3 regions of the Streptomyces sp. SID5643 genome follow, and region 2 is predicted to be linked to each of the others. Evidence: predicted binding sites of a transcription regulator. Region 2 holds the regulator's gene; each other region holds the start of a gene.
The links. The regulator HrcA, encoded in region 2, represses chaperone genes, less so after heat shock. The targets are predictions, from matches to a motif close to TTNGCACTCNGNNNNNCNGAGTGCNAA.
Positions count from the first base shown of each region.

Region 1 (4,792 bases), on a different contig from region 2:
CAAGCGGACCGCGTCGCACAGTGTGGTGGCGAGGGACCGGGCCGACGCGTCGCACATCGTGGAGATCGTGGAGTTCCCGTCGTACGAGGAGGCGATGCGGAACTCCGGGCTGCCGGAGACCGACCGGATCTTCCAGGACATGGTGGCGCTCTGCGAGGAGACACCGATCTTCACGGACCTGGACGTGGTGCGGGACGAGCAGCTGTACGCGGCCACCGCGCGCAGGTTCTTCGAGCTCGCGCCGGGCCCGGGGGACGCGCCGCCGTTCAACGACGTGTTCATCGAGGACTACCACGACCACGATCCGGCCAATGTGCAGGACGTCATCGGGCTGGACGCGGTGCGGCGCGAGGTGGAGGTGTGGCGGGGCGGGTTCGACTTCTCGTTCACGATCGAGGACCAGATGGCGCAGGGCGACCGGGTGTGCACCCGGTGGACCTTCCACGGGCGTCACACGGGCGAGTTCCTCGGGATCCCGCCGACCGGGCAGGAAGTCACCATGACGGGGACGACCGTGCACCGCTGCACACCGGACGGGAAGATCGCCGAGGGCTGGTGGCAGTACGACCGGCTGGGGCTGATGCAGCAGCTCGGGGTGCTCGACCCGCTGGAGCTGTGACCGGCAGGGCCTACGGGAGAAGCCCCCGTTCCGCCTGGGCGGAACGGGGGCTTCTGCTACGAGGTCGGTGCCTCAGTGGGCGTGGCCGTGGCCGTGGCCCGCGGCGGCCGGCTCCTCCTCTTCCTTCTTCTCGACGACCAGGGTCTCGGTCGTGAGGAGGAGGGAGGCGATGGAGGCGGCGTTCTCCAAGGCGGAGCGGGTGACCTTCACCGGGTCGATGACGCCGGCCTTGACCAGGTCGCCGTACTCGCCGGTGGCGGCGTTGAAGCCCTGGCCCTTGTCGAGCTCGGCGACCTTGGAGGTGATGACGTAGCCCTCCAGGCCGGCGTTCTCGGCGATCCAGCGCAGCGGCTCGACGGCGGCGCGGCGGACGACCGCGACACCCGTGGCCTCGTCGCCGGTCTTGCCGAGGTTGTCCTCCAGGACCTTGACGGCGTGGACCAGCGCGGAGCCACCACCGGAGACGATGCCCTCCTCGACCGCGGCGCGGGTCGCGGAGATGGCGTCCTCCAGACGGTGCTTGCGCTCCTTGAGCTCGACCTCGGTGGCGGCACCCACGCGGATGACGCACACGCCGCCGGCCAGCTTCGCGAGGCGCTCCTGGAGCTTCTCGCGGTCCCAGTCGGAGTCGGTGGACTCGATCTCGGCCTTGATCTGGGCGACGCGGCCCTGCACGTCGTCCTTGTTGCCGGCGCCGTCGACGACCGTGGTGTCGTCCTTGGTGACGGTGATGCGGCGGGCGGAGCCGAGGACGTCGAGACCGACCTGGTCGAGCTTGAGGCCGACCTCCTCGGAGACGACCGTGGCGCCGGTGAGGACCGCGAGGTCCTGCAGCATCGCCTTGCGGCGGTCGCCGAAGCCGGGGGCCTTCACGGCGACGGCGTTGAAGGTGCCGCGGATCTTGTTCACGACGAGGGTGGACAGGGCCTCGCCCTCGACGTCCTCGGCGATGATCAGCAGCGGCTTGGAGGCATTGGACTGGATGACCTTCTCCAGCAGCGGCAGGAGGTCCGCGATGGCGGAGATCTTGCCCTGCGTGATGAGGATGTACGGGTCGTCCAGGACGGCTTCCATGCGCTCCTGGTCCGTCACGAAGTACGGCGACAGGTAGCCCTTGTCGAAGGCCATGCCCTCGGTGAAGTCCAGCTCCAGACCGAAGGTGTTGGACTCCTCGACGGTGATGACACCGTCCTTGCCGACCTTGTCCATCGCCTCGGCGATGAGCTCGCCGACCTGCTGGTCCTGGGCGGACAGCGCGGCGACGGCGGCGATGTCGGACTTCTCGTCGATCGGGCGGGCCGTGGCGAGCAGGTCCTCGGAAACGGCGGCGACGGCGGCGTCGATGCCCTTCTTCAGGGCGGCCGGGGAGGCACCGGCGGCGACGTTCTTCAGGCCCTCGCGCACGAGCGCCTGGGCGAGCACGGTCGCGGTGGTCGTACCGTCACCCGCGATGTCGTTGGTCTTGGTCGCCACCTCCTTGACCAGCTGGGCACCGAGGTTCTCGTACGGGTCCTCGACCTCGACCTCGCGGGCGATGGTCACACCGTCGTTGGTGATGGTGGGAGCGCCGAACTTCTTGTCGATGACGACGTTGCGGCCCTTGGGGCCGATCGTCACCTTGACCGTGTCGGCAAGCTTGTTGACGCCGCGCTCGAGGGCGCGACGGGCGTCCTCGTCGAACTTCAGGATCTTCGCCATGGGAGCGTGAGCCCTCTTCCGGAATCAGGGGTAACGGCACTGCGCCCCGGGCGCCCGGCTCAATAGCGATCGCGGGGGCCAGGGGCGCAGTTCAAAGCAATGTGCTTGGGGTGAATTACTTCTCGACGATCGCGAGCACGTCGCGGGCCGAGAGGACGAGGTACTCCTCGCCGTTGTACTTCACCTCGGTGCCGCCGTACTTGCTGTAGAGCACGACGTCGCCGACGGAGACGTCGAGCGGAAGACGGTTGCCGTCCTCGAAGCGGCCCGGGCCCACGGCCAGGACGACGCCCTCCTGGGGCTTCTCCTTGGCGGTGTCCGGGATGACCAGGCCAGAGGCGGTGGTCTGCTCGGCGTCGAGCGGCTGGACCACGATGCGGTCCTCGAGCGGCTTGATGGCAACCTTGGAGCTGGTGGTCGTCACGATCCGACCTCCCCCTTCGGAGATCTCACGGGGTTAACTGTCTGAGGTGGCGACCAGGTGGATCCGTCGTCGCGGGTGCCGGACCTGCCCGTCGCTGTGTTGGCACTCTCCTAGGGGGAGTGCCAGAGCCGAGACTATGACTGCGATTAGCACTCGGTCAAGCGGACTGCTAATTGCCCGCGGCGCGTCGGCCGGGTGTTCTCTCCAGGTGGTCCTCCAGGTGGTCCTCCAGCCGCCCCACCCGCAGCCCCCGTTCACCGATCTCCCGCAGCAGACGCTCGGTGCGTTCCGTGAGGGTCAGGGACCCGGTCTCGCCGGACGGCACCGAGACGATGTCCCCGGCGCGCAGGGCGGGCTCGCCCCGGGTGTAGGTCAGTTCGCCGTGGCCGTCCAGGGACGCGCGCCACAGGACGACGGCCGTGATGCCGCAGTCGGCGGCGGCACGCAGGGTCGTCGTGTCGTAGGTGCCGTAGGGCGGGCGGAAGAGGCGGGGGCTGATGCCGAAGCGGGAGTGGAGCTTGTGCTGCTGGCCGCAGATCTCGGCGCGCTGCCCGGCGTAGGGCAGGCCGCGCAGGGCGGGGTGGTCGAGGGTGTGGTTCTGGATGGACGCGCCGACCGCGCGCAGCCGGGCGAAGTGGCCGTAGCCGGGTCCCACGACGCTGTCCGTGAGGAACATGCTGACCGGGAGCCGCCGTTCGCGGACGAGGCCGACGAAGCGGGGGTCGCGTTCGGCGCCGTCGTCGTAGGTGAGGAAGACGACCGGGTCGCGGGTGGGGACGTGGTCCACGACGGGGGGCAGTCGGCGGCTGTCGTCCGCCGCGCGTGCCGGGTCCTGCGCGCGGCCGTCGGCGGGGCCCGGCCGCTCCCCCGCGGCCCCGGTGCAGCCAGCCAGCAGGGCCGCGCACAGCACGGCGGCGGCCGGCCGCCTCACAGGTAGTCCTCCAGCCGCCCCACCGCGAACCCCTGGGCCGTGACCTTGTCCAGGAAGCGGCGGACCATGTCGGCCATCGTGCCCTTCCACTCGCCGGGGCCCCGGAAGTGCGTGAGGACGATGTCCCCCGGGCGCAGCTTGCGGTCCCCCTCGCGGTACTCCCAGTGGTCGGCGAAGACCTCCTGGTTCCACAGGGGCACGTACGCGATCCCGCAGGCCTTGGCGGCGCGCAGGGTCGCCCGGTCGTAGCTGCCGAACGGCGGGCGGAAGAGGTCGGGGCGTGTGCCGAACTGCTTCTTCAGGTAGCGCTGCATGCCGCAGATCTCGCGCTTCTGCGCCCGGTACGACAGGCCCCGCAGGCTGGGGTGGTGGAGGGTGTGGTTGTTCAGGACCACGCCCTGGGACTGCATCTTCCGGAAGTAGCGGGTGTCGTCCTTGACCAGGTAGCCGCTGAGGAAGGCGGTGTACGGGACGTCCAGGTCGCGCATCATCCGCAGGAACGCCCGGTCCTTCTCGGCGCCGTCGTCGATGGTGAGGAAGACGACCTTGTCCCGGGTGGGGACCGTGGTGAAGACGGGCGGGAGGTTCGACCTCCGGTGGCCGTTCACCTCGAAGCCCTCGCGGGTCCTGATCCTTGGCTTCTTCGCCGGGGGCGGCGGGGCGGCGAGGGGGGTCCTGCGCAGGTCCCAGCGGTGCGCGGCGGCGACCCGGGCGGCGTGCGCGGCGCGCAGCTTGCCTGCGTACGAGTCGAGCGCGCGGGCCGGGGGCGCGTCGAGGGGCTGCTGGCCGCCGGCCGGGGTGACCTGGTCGCCGCCGTCCTGCGCGCAGCCGGAGGCGATGGCGGCGAGCACGAGCACGGCGAGGCCGATCCGTACGCGTGCGGGCGCACGCCCCCCTGCCCGGCTTTTGTCATTTTGTACGACTGCTCGCATGGTGCCGGATCCTCGCAGCCCCTCCCGCCGATCCCGGTCCGACACCGCGGCCCGTGCCCCGTCATCCACCGACTGGCCCACACGCCTCCGGCCCGCCGCCGTGGCCGACAATGATCCGGTGAACGACCTCGCCCCCCTCCTCACCCCCGAAGGCCGCGCCCTCCTCGACGAGGTGCGGGACACCGACC
Region 1 is NZ_WWIC01000339.1:16,770-21,561, reverse strand. Features, by position in the region: gene GTY56_RS35920 (ester cyclase) at 1-619, shown strand, start outside; gene groL (chaperonin GroEL) at 692-2,317, opposite strand; gene groES (co-chaperone GroES) at 2,433-2,741, opposite strand; gene GTY56_RS35905 (polysaccharide deacetylase family protein) at 2,911-3,672, opposite strand; gene GTY56_RS35900 (polysaccharide deacetylase family protein) at 3,669-4,604, opposite strand; gene GTY56_RS35895 (THUMP-like domain-containing protein) at 4,723-4,792, shown strand, end outside.
Region 1: a site for HrcA is predicted at 2,841-2,867, ahead of groES (co-chaperone GroES). Genes of this name have one in related genera too.

Region 2 (4,792 bases):
TGGGCGACCTCGCAGGCGGGGCGGTGTCTGCACAACGAGCTGTACTGGCGGGGGGCCGACTGGTGGGGGGCCGGGCCCGGTGCGCACAGCCATGTGGGCGGGGTGCGGTGGTGGAACGTCAAGCATCCTGGGGCGTACGCGGGTGCGCTGGCTTCGGGGAGGTCGCCGGGGGCCGGGCGTGAGGTGCTCAGCGATGAGGACCGGCGGGTCGAGCGGATCCTGCTGGAGCTGCGGCTCAGGGAGGGCGTGCCGTTGTCGCTGCTCAGGCCGGAGGGTCTGGCCGCCTCGCGGGCGGCGCTGGCGGACGGGCTCCTGGAGAAGGGCCCGTACGACGAAGGGCGGGCCGTGCTCACGCTGCGGGGGCGGTTGCTGGCTGACGGGGTTGTACGAGACCTCGTGGACTGAGGTGCTCGGGGTGGGGGCTGAGGCCGGGTGGGTGCGCAGCCCGGCGGAGCGGGGTGCTGCTGCCCCTACCCGTGCCGCCCCAGCGCCACGACGGCCCGCAGTTAAAACAGCTACGCCGGCGCCGTGACGAAGTCGATCAGTTCCTCCACGCGGCCCAGCAGCTCCGGCTCCAGGTCCTTGTACGAGTGGACCCCCGACAGGATCCGCTGCCAGGCCGCGCCGGTGTTCTCGGGCCAGCCCAGGGCCCTGCACACGCCCGTCTTCCAGTCCTGGCCGCGCGGGATCCGGGGCCAGGCGTCGATGCCCAGGGACGACGGCTTCACCGCCTCCCAGATGTCGATGTACGGGTGGCCGACGACCAGGGCGTGTTCGCTCGTCACCGACTCCGCGATGCGCCACTCCTTCGAGCCGGGTACGAGGTGGTCCACCAGGACGCCCAGCCGTGCGTCCGGCCCGGGGGCGAAGTCGGAGACGATCGACGGCAGGTCGTCGACGCCCTCCAGGTACTCCACGACCACGCCCTCGATGCGCAGGTCGTCGCCCCAGACCTTCTCCACCAGCTCGGCGTCGTGGCGGCCCTCGACGTAGATGCGGCCGGCGCGGGCGACCCGCGCGCGTGCGCCGGGGACGGCGACCGAACCGGAGGCCGTGCGGGTGGGGCGCGCGGGGCCGCCCGGCGCGGGACGGACGAGCGTCACCACCCTGCCCTCCAGCAGGAAGCCGCGTGGCTCCATCGGAAACACCCGGTGCTTGCCGAAGCGGTCCTCCAGCGTCACCGTGCCCGCCTCGCACCGGATCACCGCGCCGCAGAAGCCGGTCCCCGGCTCCTCCACCACCAGACCCGGCTCCGCCGCGACCTCGGGCACCGGCTTCGGCTTCTTCCACGGCGGGGTCAGATCGGCGGAGTACTGGCGCATTCGCATGACGATAGGAGAAGACCGAGGGCGATCACCGCGACACGCCGAAACGCGCCGCCAGCGCGTCCCGTTGCGCCCGCACGAACGCCGCGTCGACCACCGCTCCGTGACCGGGCACGTACAGCGCGTCCTCGCCGCCCAGGTCGAGCAGCCGGTCCAGGGCGGCCGGCCAGTGCGACGGCACCGCGTCGGGGCCCGCCTGCGGCTCCCCGGACTCCTCGACCAGGTCGCCGCAGAACACCACCTCCGGATCACCCGGCACCAGTACCGCCAGGTCGTGCGCGGTGTGGCCCGGGCCGACGTTCGCCAGCAGCACCTGACGGCCACCGCCCAGGTCGAGGGTCCACTCGCCGGAGACCAGGTGGCCGGGCGGTGCCAGCCGCTGCGCCGCCTCCTCGGCCGTGGGCGCCGCCAGGCCGTGGCGTACCGCGTCCGCGCGCAGCTCCTCCCGGTCCCGCGCCCGTGTCAGCACCGCGTCCACGCCCACCGCGCCGAACACCTCCGCGTCCGGGAACGCCGCCATCCCGAAGACGTGGTCGAAGTGCGGATGGGTCAGCGCGAGATGTGTCACACGGTGGCCGGTGAGCGACCGGGCCTGCGCGCGCAGCTTCACGCCCTCCGCGAGACTCGACCCCGCGTCGATCAGAAGGACCGCGCCCTCACCGGCGACCAGCCCCGCCGTGCAGTCCCACACCGGAAGCCGGCACCGCCCCACCCCGGCGGCCACGCGCTCCCACCCGAGGTCTTCCCAAGTCACCGTCATACGGCGACGCTAGCGGTGCGGCCCGCTCGGGGCACGACGCCGCACGACCAGCCTTGCCGGGGGTGTACCCCACCGCCGTACACTGGGCCGGGGAATGCTGGCACTCGCACACGCAGAGTGCCAGGCCGGACCGGCAGGGCAGCAGGCAAGGACATCTGGAGGTGTGCGCGATGCTCAGTGAACGCAGGCTTCAGGTGCTGCGCGCCATCGTCCAGGACTACGTCGGCACCGAGGAGCCGGTGGGCTCCAAGGCCCTCACCGAGCGGCACAGCCTCGGCGTCTCCCCGGCCACCGTCCGCAACGACATGGCGGCCCTGGAGGACGAGGGGTACATCGCCCAGCCGCACACCAGCGCCGGGCGCATCCCCACCGACAAGGGTTACCGGCTGTTCGTCGACAAGCTCGCCGGTGTCAAGCCGATGACCGCGCCCGAGCGGCGCGCGATCCAGAACTTCCTCGAGGGCGCCGTCGACCTCGACGACGTCGTGGCGCGCACGGTGCGGCTGCTCGCGCAGCTCACGCGCCAGGTCGCCGTCGTGCAGTACCCGTCGCTGACGCGCTCGACCGTGCGGCACGTGGAGTTGCTCTCCCTGGCGCCCGCGCGGGTGATGCTCGTGCTGATCACGGACACCGGCCGGGTCGAGCAGCGCGTGGTCGACTGCCCGGCGCCCTTCGGCGACGCCTCGCTCGCGGATCTGCGCGCGCGGCTCAACAGCCGTGTGGCGAACCGCCGTTTCGCGGATGTGCCGAGTCTGGTGGAAGATCTCCCGGAGGCGTTCGAGCACGAGGACCGGGGTACGGTCTCCACGGTGCTCTCCACACTCCTGGAGACGCTCGTCGAGGAGAACGAGGAGCGGCTGATGATCGGCGGCACCGCCAATCTGACCCGCTTCGGGCATGACTTCCCCCTCACGATCCGGCCGGTGCTGGAGGCGCTTGAGGAGCAGGTCGTGCTCCTCAAGCTGCTCGGCGAGGCGAAGGATCCGGGCGTGACCGTACGGATCGGTCATGAGAACGCCCACGAAGGACTCAACTCCACGTCCGTCGTGTCGGTCGGCTACGGTTCGGGCGGCGAGGCAGTCGCCAAGCTCGGCGTGGTCGGACCGACCCGCATGGACTACCCGGGAACGATGGGAGCGGTACGCGCAGTGGCACGGTACGTCGGACAGATCCTGGCGGAGTCGTAGTGGCCACGGACTACTACGCCGTACTCGGCGTGCGCCGCGACGCTTCGCAGGAAGAGATCAAGAAGGCCTTCCGGCGGCTCGCCCGCGAGCTGCACCCGGACGTCAACCCCGATCCGAAGACCCAGGAGCGGTTCAAGGAGATCAACGCCGCCTACGAGGTGCTGTCGGACCCGCAGAAGAAGCAGGTCTACGACCTCGGCGGCGACCCGCTCTCGCAGGCCGGTGGCGGCGGCGCGGGCGGCTTCGGAGCCGGCGGGTTCGGGAACTTCTCGGACATCATGGACGCGTTCTTCGGCACGGCGTCGCAGCGCGGACCGCGCTCGCGCACCCGCCGCGGCCAGGACGCGATGATCCGCATCGAGGTCGAGCTCGACGAGGCGGCCTTCGGTACGACGAAGGACATCCAGGTCGACACGGCCGTCGTCTGCAACACGTGCAGCGGTGAGGGCGCGGCCCCGGGCACCTCCGCCCAGACGTGTGACATGTGCCGCGGCCGCGGTGAGGTCTCGCAGGTCACCCGGTCCTTCCTGGGCCAGGTCATGACGTCCCGCCCGTGCCCGCAGTGCCAGGGCTTCGGCACGGTCGTGCCGACTCCGTGCCCGGAGTGCGCGGGCGACGGCCGCGTCCGGTCCCGCCGCACGCTCACGGTGAAGATCCCGGCCGGTGTCGACAACGGCACGCGCATCCAGCTCGCCGGCGAGGGCGAGGTCGGCCCCGGCGGCGGTCCGGCCGGAGACCTCTACGTCGAGATCCACGAGCTGCCGCACAGCACGTTCCAGCGGCGCGGCGACGACCTGCACTGCACGGTGACCATCCCCATGACGGCGGCGGCCCTCGGCACGAAGGTGCCGCTGGAGACGCTCGACGGCATGGAGGAGGTCGACATCCGCCCGGGCACCCAGTCCGGCCAGTCGATCCCGCTGCACGGCCGGGGCGTCACGCACCTGCGCGGCGGCGGACGCGGCGACCTCATCGTCCACGTCGAGGTCCAGACCCCGACCAAGCTCGACCCCGAGCAGGAACGCCTGCTGCGCGAGCTCTCCAAACTCCGCGGCGAGGAACGCCCCACGGGGCAGTTCCAGCCGGGGCAGCAGGGGCTGTTCTCGCGGCTGAAGGATGCGTTCAACGGGCGTTGACGCGAGCGGTCCGGCTGCTGCCGGGGGTTCGGGGGTGGTCCCCCGGGCGGGCACGGTCAGCCGGGGCGGCAGGGGCTGTTCTCGCGGCTGAAGGACGCCTTCACGGGCGCTGACGCCGGGCGTGCTTCTGGTCTATGCCAGTCGGCAGGCCGGTTTCGGAGTTGTTCGGAGGACGTGACAACATGCGGTCATGTCCTCCGCACTGACCGATCTCTTCCCCCTCCCGATCGTGCAGGCCCCCATGGCGGGCGGCGTCTCCGTACCGCAGCTCGCCGCGGCCGTGTGCGAGGCGGGCGGGCTCGGATTCCTCGCCGCCGGGTACAAGACCGCCGACGGGATGTACCAGGAGATCAAGCAGATCCGGAGCCTCACCGGCAGGCCCTT
Region 2 is NZ_WWIC01000283.1:1,303-6,094, forward strand. Features, by position in the region: gene hemW (radical SAM family heme chaperone HemW) at 1-405, shown strand, start outside; gene GTY56_RS30880 (DUF3097 domain-containing protein) at 516-1,322, opposite strand; gene GTY56_RS30885 (MBL fold metallo-hydrolase) at 1,354-2,085, opposite strand; gene hrcA (heat-inducible transcriptional repressor HrcA) at 2,256-3,272, shown strand; gene dnaJ (molecular chaperone DnaJ) at 3,272-4,408, shown strand; gene GTY56_RS30900 (nitronate monooxygenase) at 4,599-4,792, shown strand, end outside.

Region 3 (4,792 bases), on a different contig from region 2:
CCCTGGAGGCCGCCCGCGCCTTCGGCTTCACCACGCTCTCCTGCTCCTCCACCGGCAACCTCGCCGGTGCGGTGGGTGCCGCGGCGGCCCGTGCCGGCTTCCGCTCCTGCGTGTTCATCCCGCACGACCTGGAGCAGGGCAAGGTCGTCATGGCCGCGGTCTACGGCGGCGAGCTCGTCGGCATCGAGGGCAACTACGACGACGTGAACCGCTTCTGCTCCGAGCTGATCGGCGACCCGGCCGGAGAGGGCTGGGGCTTCGTCAACGTCAACCTCCGGCCGTACTACGCGGAGGGCTCCAAGACCCTCGCGTACGAGATCTGCGAGCAGCTCGGCTGGCAGCTGCCGGACCAGCTGGTCGTGCCGATCGCCTCCGGCTCGCAGCTCACGAAGATCGACAAGGGTCTCCAGGAACTGATCAAGCTCGGGCTGGTCGAGGACAAGCCGTACAAGATCTTCGGCGCGCAGGCCGAGGGCTGCTCGCCGGTGTCCGTCGCTTACAAGGCCGGGCACGACGTCGTCCGCCCGCAGAAGCCGAACACCATCGCCAAGTCGCTCGCCATCGGCAACCCGGCGGACGGGCCCTACGTGCTGGACATCGCGCGGCGGACCGGCGGCGCGGTGGAGGACGTGAACGACGAGCAGGTCGTCGAGGCGATCAAGATCCTGGCCCGGACCGAGGGGATCTTCGCGGAGACCGCCGGTGGTGTGACGGTGGGTGTGACGCGCAAGTTGATCGAGAACGGGGTGCTCGACCCCACCAAGACCACGGTCGTGCTCAACACCGGCGATGGACTCAAGACGCTGGACGCGGTGGCGGGCACGGGTCTGACGGCGACCATTCGCCCCAGCCTCGAGTCGTTCCGTGAGGCCGGGCTCGTCTGAGCGTCGTTGTTCGCTGCGGGCCGTGGGGCTGGTCGCGCAGTACCCCGTGCCCCTGAGGGCGGTTATCCAACCGGAGGTTCGAAAGTCATGAGCGTCACCGTTCGCATCCCCACCATCCTGCGCACCTACACGGGCGGGCAGGCCGAGGTCGCCGCCGAGGGCGCGAACCTCGGTGAGGTCATCGCCGACCTGGAGAAGAACCACACCGGGATCGCCGCCCGGGTCCTCGACGACCAGGGCAAGCTGCGCCGGTTCGTCAACGTGTACGTCAACGACGACGACGTGCGGTTCGAGCAGGGTCTGGAGACGGCCACGCCGGACGGTGCCGGTGTGTCGATCATTCCCGCCGTCGCCGGCGGCTGAACCGGTCGACCGGCCCGATTGTTACCTTCGGTAACGACGATTACCGAGAGTTCATCGAATTGCCCCCTCCGTGAGAGAAGCGGAGGGGGCAATTCTGTGTGGTTGAGCGGGGTACAGTTGGGGAACGCGATACCGATCCCCTGATCGGAACCCTGAATTCCTGCCGCGAGTCCGACAAGATGTAGCCAAAGTGTGCGCGTCTTTCGCGGCTTTTGTTCCTTTTATGGAGCCCGACTTGCCCTGAATTCGGGCGAATTCTCCCCACATTCCGGACCCTGCTCGTCCGGAATTCTCGTCCGATTGACCTGTTGCAGACGGCAGTTGGACAGATACATTCAGCCGCGGTCGACGCGTTCCGGCGCACGCCCCCAACCGTGGGGGGTGAGGTCTGACCCGGGTCCGCGAAGTGTGGATCTGTGCAAGGGCCAGTAATAGGGGAGTTAGGCATGGCTCAGGGCACCGTCAAGTGGTTCAACGCGGAGAAGGGGTACGGCTTCATCGCGGTCGACGGTGGTGCGGATGTTTTCGTCCACTACAGCGCGATTCAGATGGACGGCTACCGCACCCTTGAAGAGGGCCAGCGGGTCGAGTTCGAGATCTCGCAGGGCCAGAAGGGACCGCAGGCCGACATGGTTCGCGTCTCTGCCTGAACGCGCACCACGACCAACGCTCAAGCGACCGGTCTTCTCAGAAGGGCCCGTACCCCCCGGGGTGCGGGCCCTTCCGCGTGCCCGGAGGGTCCGCCGGATGGTGTTCGCGGGCGGCTGACGCCCCCCGCCGATCCAAGGCGGGCGCTTGCACTCGCAGGGGTCGAGTGCTAATCATTGCGTTAGCACTCTGAAGGTGAGAGTGACAACGTAAGGACCGGGTCGGTGAGGCCCGCAGGCCAGGTGGGGAAGGAACCCACGAGGCAAGCGAGCCGTCCGTCGCGGGCGCGGGCGCGGTCCGAAGTAATCACCCCCAGTCCTGGAGGGACCACTTCACATGGCCAAGATCATCGCGTTCGACGAGGAGGCGCGGCGCGGCCTCGAGCGCGGCATGAACCAGCTCGCGGACGCCGTCAAGGTGACGCTCGGCCCCAAGGGCCGCAACGTCGTCCTCGAGAAGAAGTGGGGCGCGCCCACGATCACCAACGATGGTGTCTCCATCGCCAAGGAGATCGAGCTCGAGGACCCGTACGAGAAGATCGGCGCCGAGCTGGTCAAGGAAGTCGCCAAGAAGACGGACGACGTCGCCGGTGACGGTACGACCACCGCGACCGTTCTCGCCCAGGCCCTGGTCAAGGAGGGCCTGCGCAACGTAGCCGCCGGCGCCAACCCGATGGCCCTCAAGCGCGGTATCGAGAAGGCCGTCGAGGCCGTCTCCGCCGCCCTGCTGGAGCAGGCCAAGGACGTCGAGACCAAGGAGCAGATCGCCTCCACGGCCTCCATCTCCGCCGCCGACACCCAGATCGGCGAGCTCATCGCCGAGGCCATGGACAAGGTCGGCAAGGAAGGCGTCATCACCGTCGAGGAGTCCCAGACCTTCGGTCTGGAGCTGGAGCTCACCGAGGGTATGCGCTTCGACAAGGGCTACATCTCGGCGTACTTCGCCACCGACATGGAGCGTATGGAGGCCGTCCTCGACGACCCGTACATCCTGATCGCGAACTCCAAGATCTCGAACGTCAAGGACCTGCTCCCGCTCCTGGAGAAGGTCATGCAGTCGGGCAAGCCGCTGCTGATCATCGCCGAGGACGTCGAGGGCGAGGCCCTGTCGACCCTGGTCGTCAACAAGATCCGCGGCACCTTCAAGTCCGTCGCCGTCAAGGCCCCGGGCTTCGGCGACCGCCGCAAGGCGATGCTCCAGGACATCGGCATCCTCACCGGCGGCGAGGTGATCTCCGAGGAGGTCGGCCTCAAGCTGGAGAACGCCACGCTCGACCTGCTGGGCAAGGCCCGCAAGGTCGTCATCACCAAGGACGAGACCACCATCGTCGACGGTGCCGGCTCGGCCGACCAGGTCCAGGGCCGCGTCAACCAGATCCGCGCCGAGATCGAGAACAGCGACTCGGACTACGACCGCGAGAAGCTCCAGGAGCGCCTGGCGAAGCTCGCCGGCGGTGTCGCGGTCATCAAGGCCGGTGCCGCCACCGAGGTGGAGCTCAAGGAGCGCAAGCACCGCATCGAGGACGCCGTGCGCAACGCCAAGGCGGCCGTCGAGGAGGGCATCGTCGCCGGTGGTGGCGTGGCCCTGCTCCAGGCCTCCCAGGTCTTCGAGAAGCTGGAGCTCGACGGTGACGAGGCGACCGGCGCCAACGCCGTGAAGCTCGCGCTGGAGGCCCCGCTGAAGCAGATCGCCGTCAACGGTGGTCTCGAGGGCGGCGTCGTCGTGGAGAAGGTCCGCAACCTCACCGTCGGCCACGGCCTGAACGCCGCGACCGGTGAGTACGTCGACATGATCGCCGAGGGCATCATCGACCCGGCGAAGGTGACCCGCTCTGCCCTGCAGAACGCCGCCTCCATCGCCGCGCTGTTCCTCACCACCGAGGCCGTCATCGCCGACAAGCCGGAGAAGGCCGCCGCGCCCGCCGGCGGCGGCATGCCGGGCGGTGACATGGACTTCTGATCGACCCGGTCGATCAACGTCCTTGCCGAGGGCGGCACTTCCTGTTCCGACAGGGGGTGCCGCCCTCGGGCGTGTCCGGGATCACAGCGGGGGTGGGATGGCCCTGGCGGGGCCGGGTGGTTGAAGGTTAGGTCATATGCGTATGCACATACCTTCCGGTATCCGAAAGTGAGCCCCCACGTGACTCTCGCCGCCTCCGCCTCCCGCGCCGCCGAAATCCTGTCCCGGCCCGTATCGCTGGGCGGCCTGACCGTTCCCAACCGGATCGCGATGGCGCCGATGACCCGCATGTTCTCCCCGGGCGGCGTGCCCGGCGAGGACGTCGTGTCGTACTACGCGCGCCGCGCCGCCGCCGGAGTCGGCCTGATCGTCACCGAGGGCACCTACGTCGGCCACGAGTCGGCCGGGCAGAGCGACCGCGTGCCGCGCTTCCACGGCGAGGCCCAGCTCGCGGGCTGGGCGAAGGTCGCCGAGGCGGTCCACGCCGCGGGCGGGACCATCGTGCCGCAGCTCTGGCACATCGGCATGGTCCGCAACCAGGGTGAGCCGCCGGTCGCGGACGCCCCGGCCGTCGGACCCTCCGGTCTGCGCATCGGCGCTGCGGAGCCCACCGGCAAGGCCATGACCCAGGCCGACATCGACGCCGTCATCGGCGCGTTCGCCGAGGCCGCTGCCGCCGCCGAGCGCATCGGCTTCGACGGCGTCGAGCTCCACGGCGCCCACGGCTACCTGCTCGACCAGTTCCTGTGGGAGGGCACCAACCGCCGCACCGACGCCTACGGCGGCGACCGGGTCGCCCGCGCCAAGCTCTCCGAGGAGATCGTCGCGGCCGTCCGCGAGACCGTCTCCGCCGACTTCCCGGTCATCTTCCGCTACTCCCAGTGGAAGCAGGAGGCCTACGACGCCCGTCTCGCCGAGACCCCGGAGGAGCTGGAGGC
Region 3 is NZ_WWIC01000165.1:60,586-65,377, reverse strand. Features, by position in the region: gene thrC (threonine synthase) at 1-884, shown strand, start outside; gene GTY56_RS19715 (MoaD/ThiS family protein) at 972-1,247, shown strand; gene GTY56_RS19710 (cold-shock protein) at 1,694-1,897, shown strand; gene groL (chaperonin GroEL) at 2,232-3,854, shown strand; gene GTY56_RS19700 (oxidoreductase) at 4,035-4,792, shown strand, end outside.
Region 3: a site for HrcA is predicted at 2,077-2,103, ahead of groL (chaperonin GroEL). Genes of this name have one in related genera too.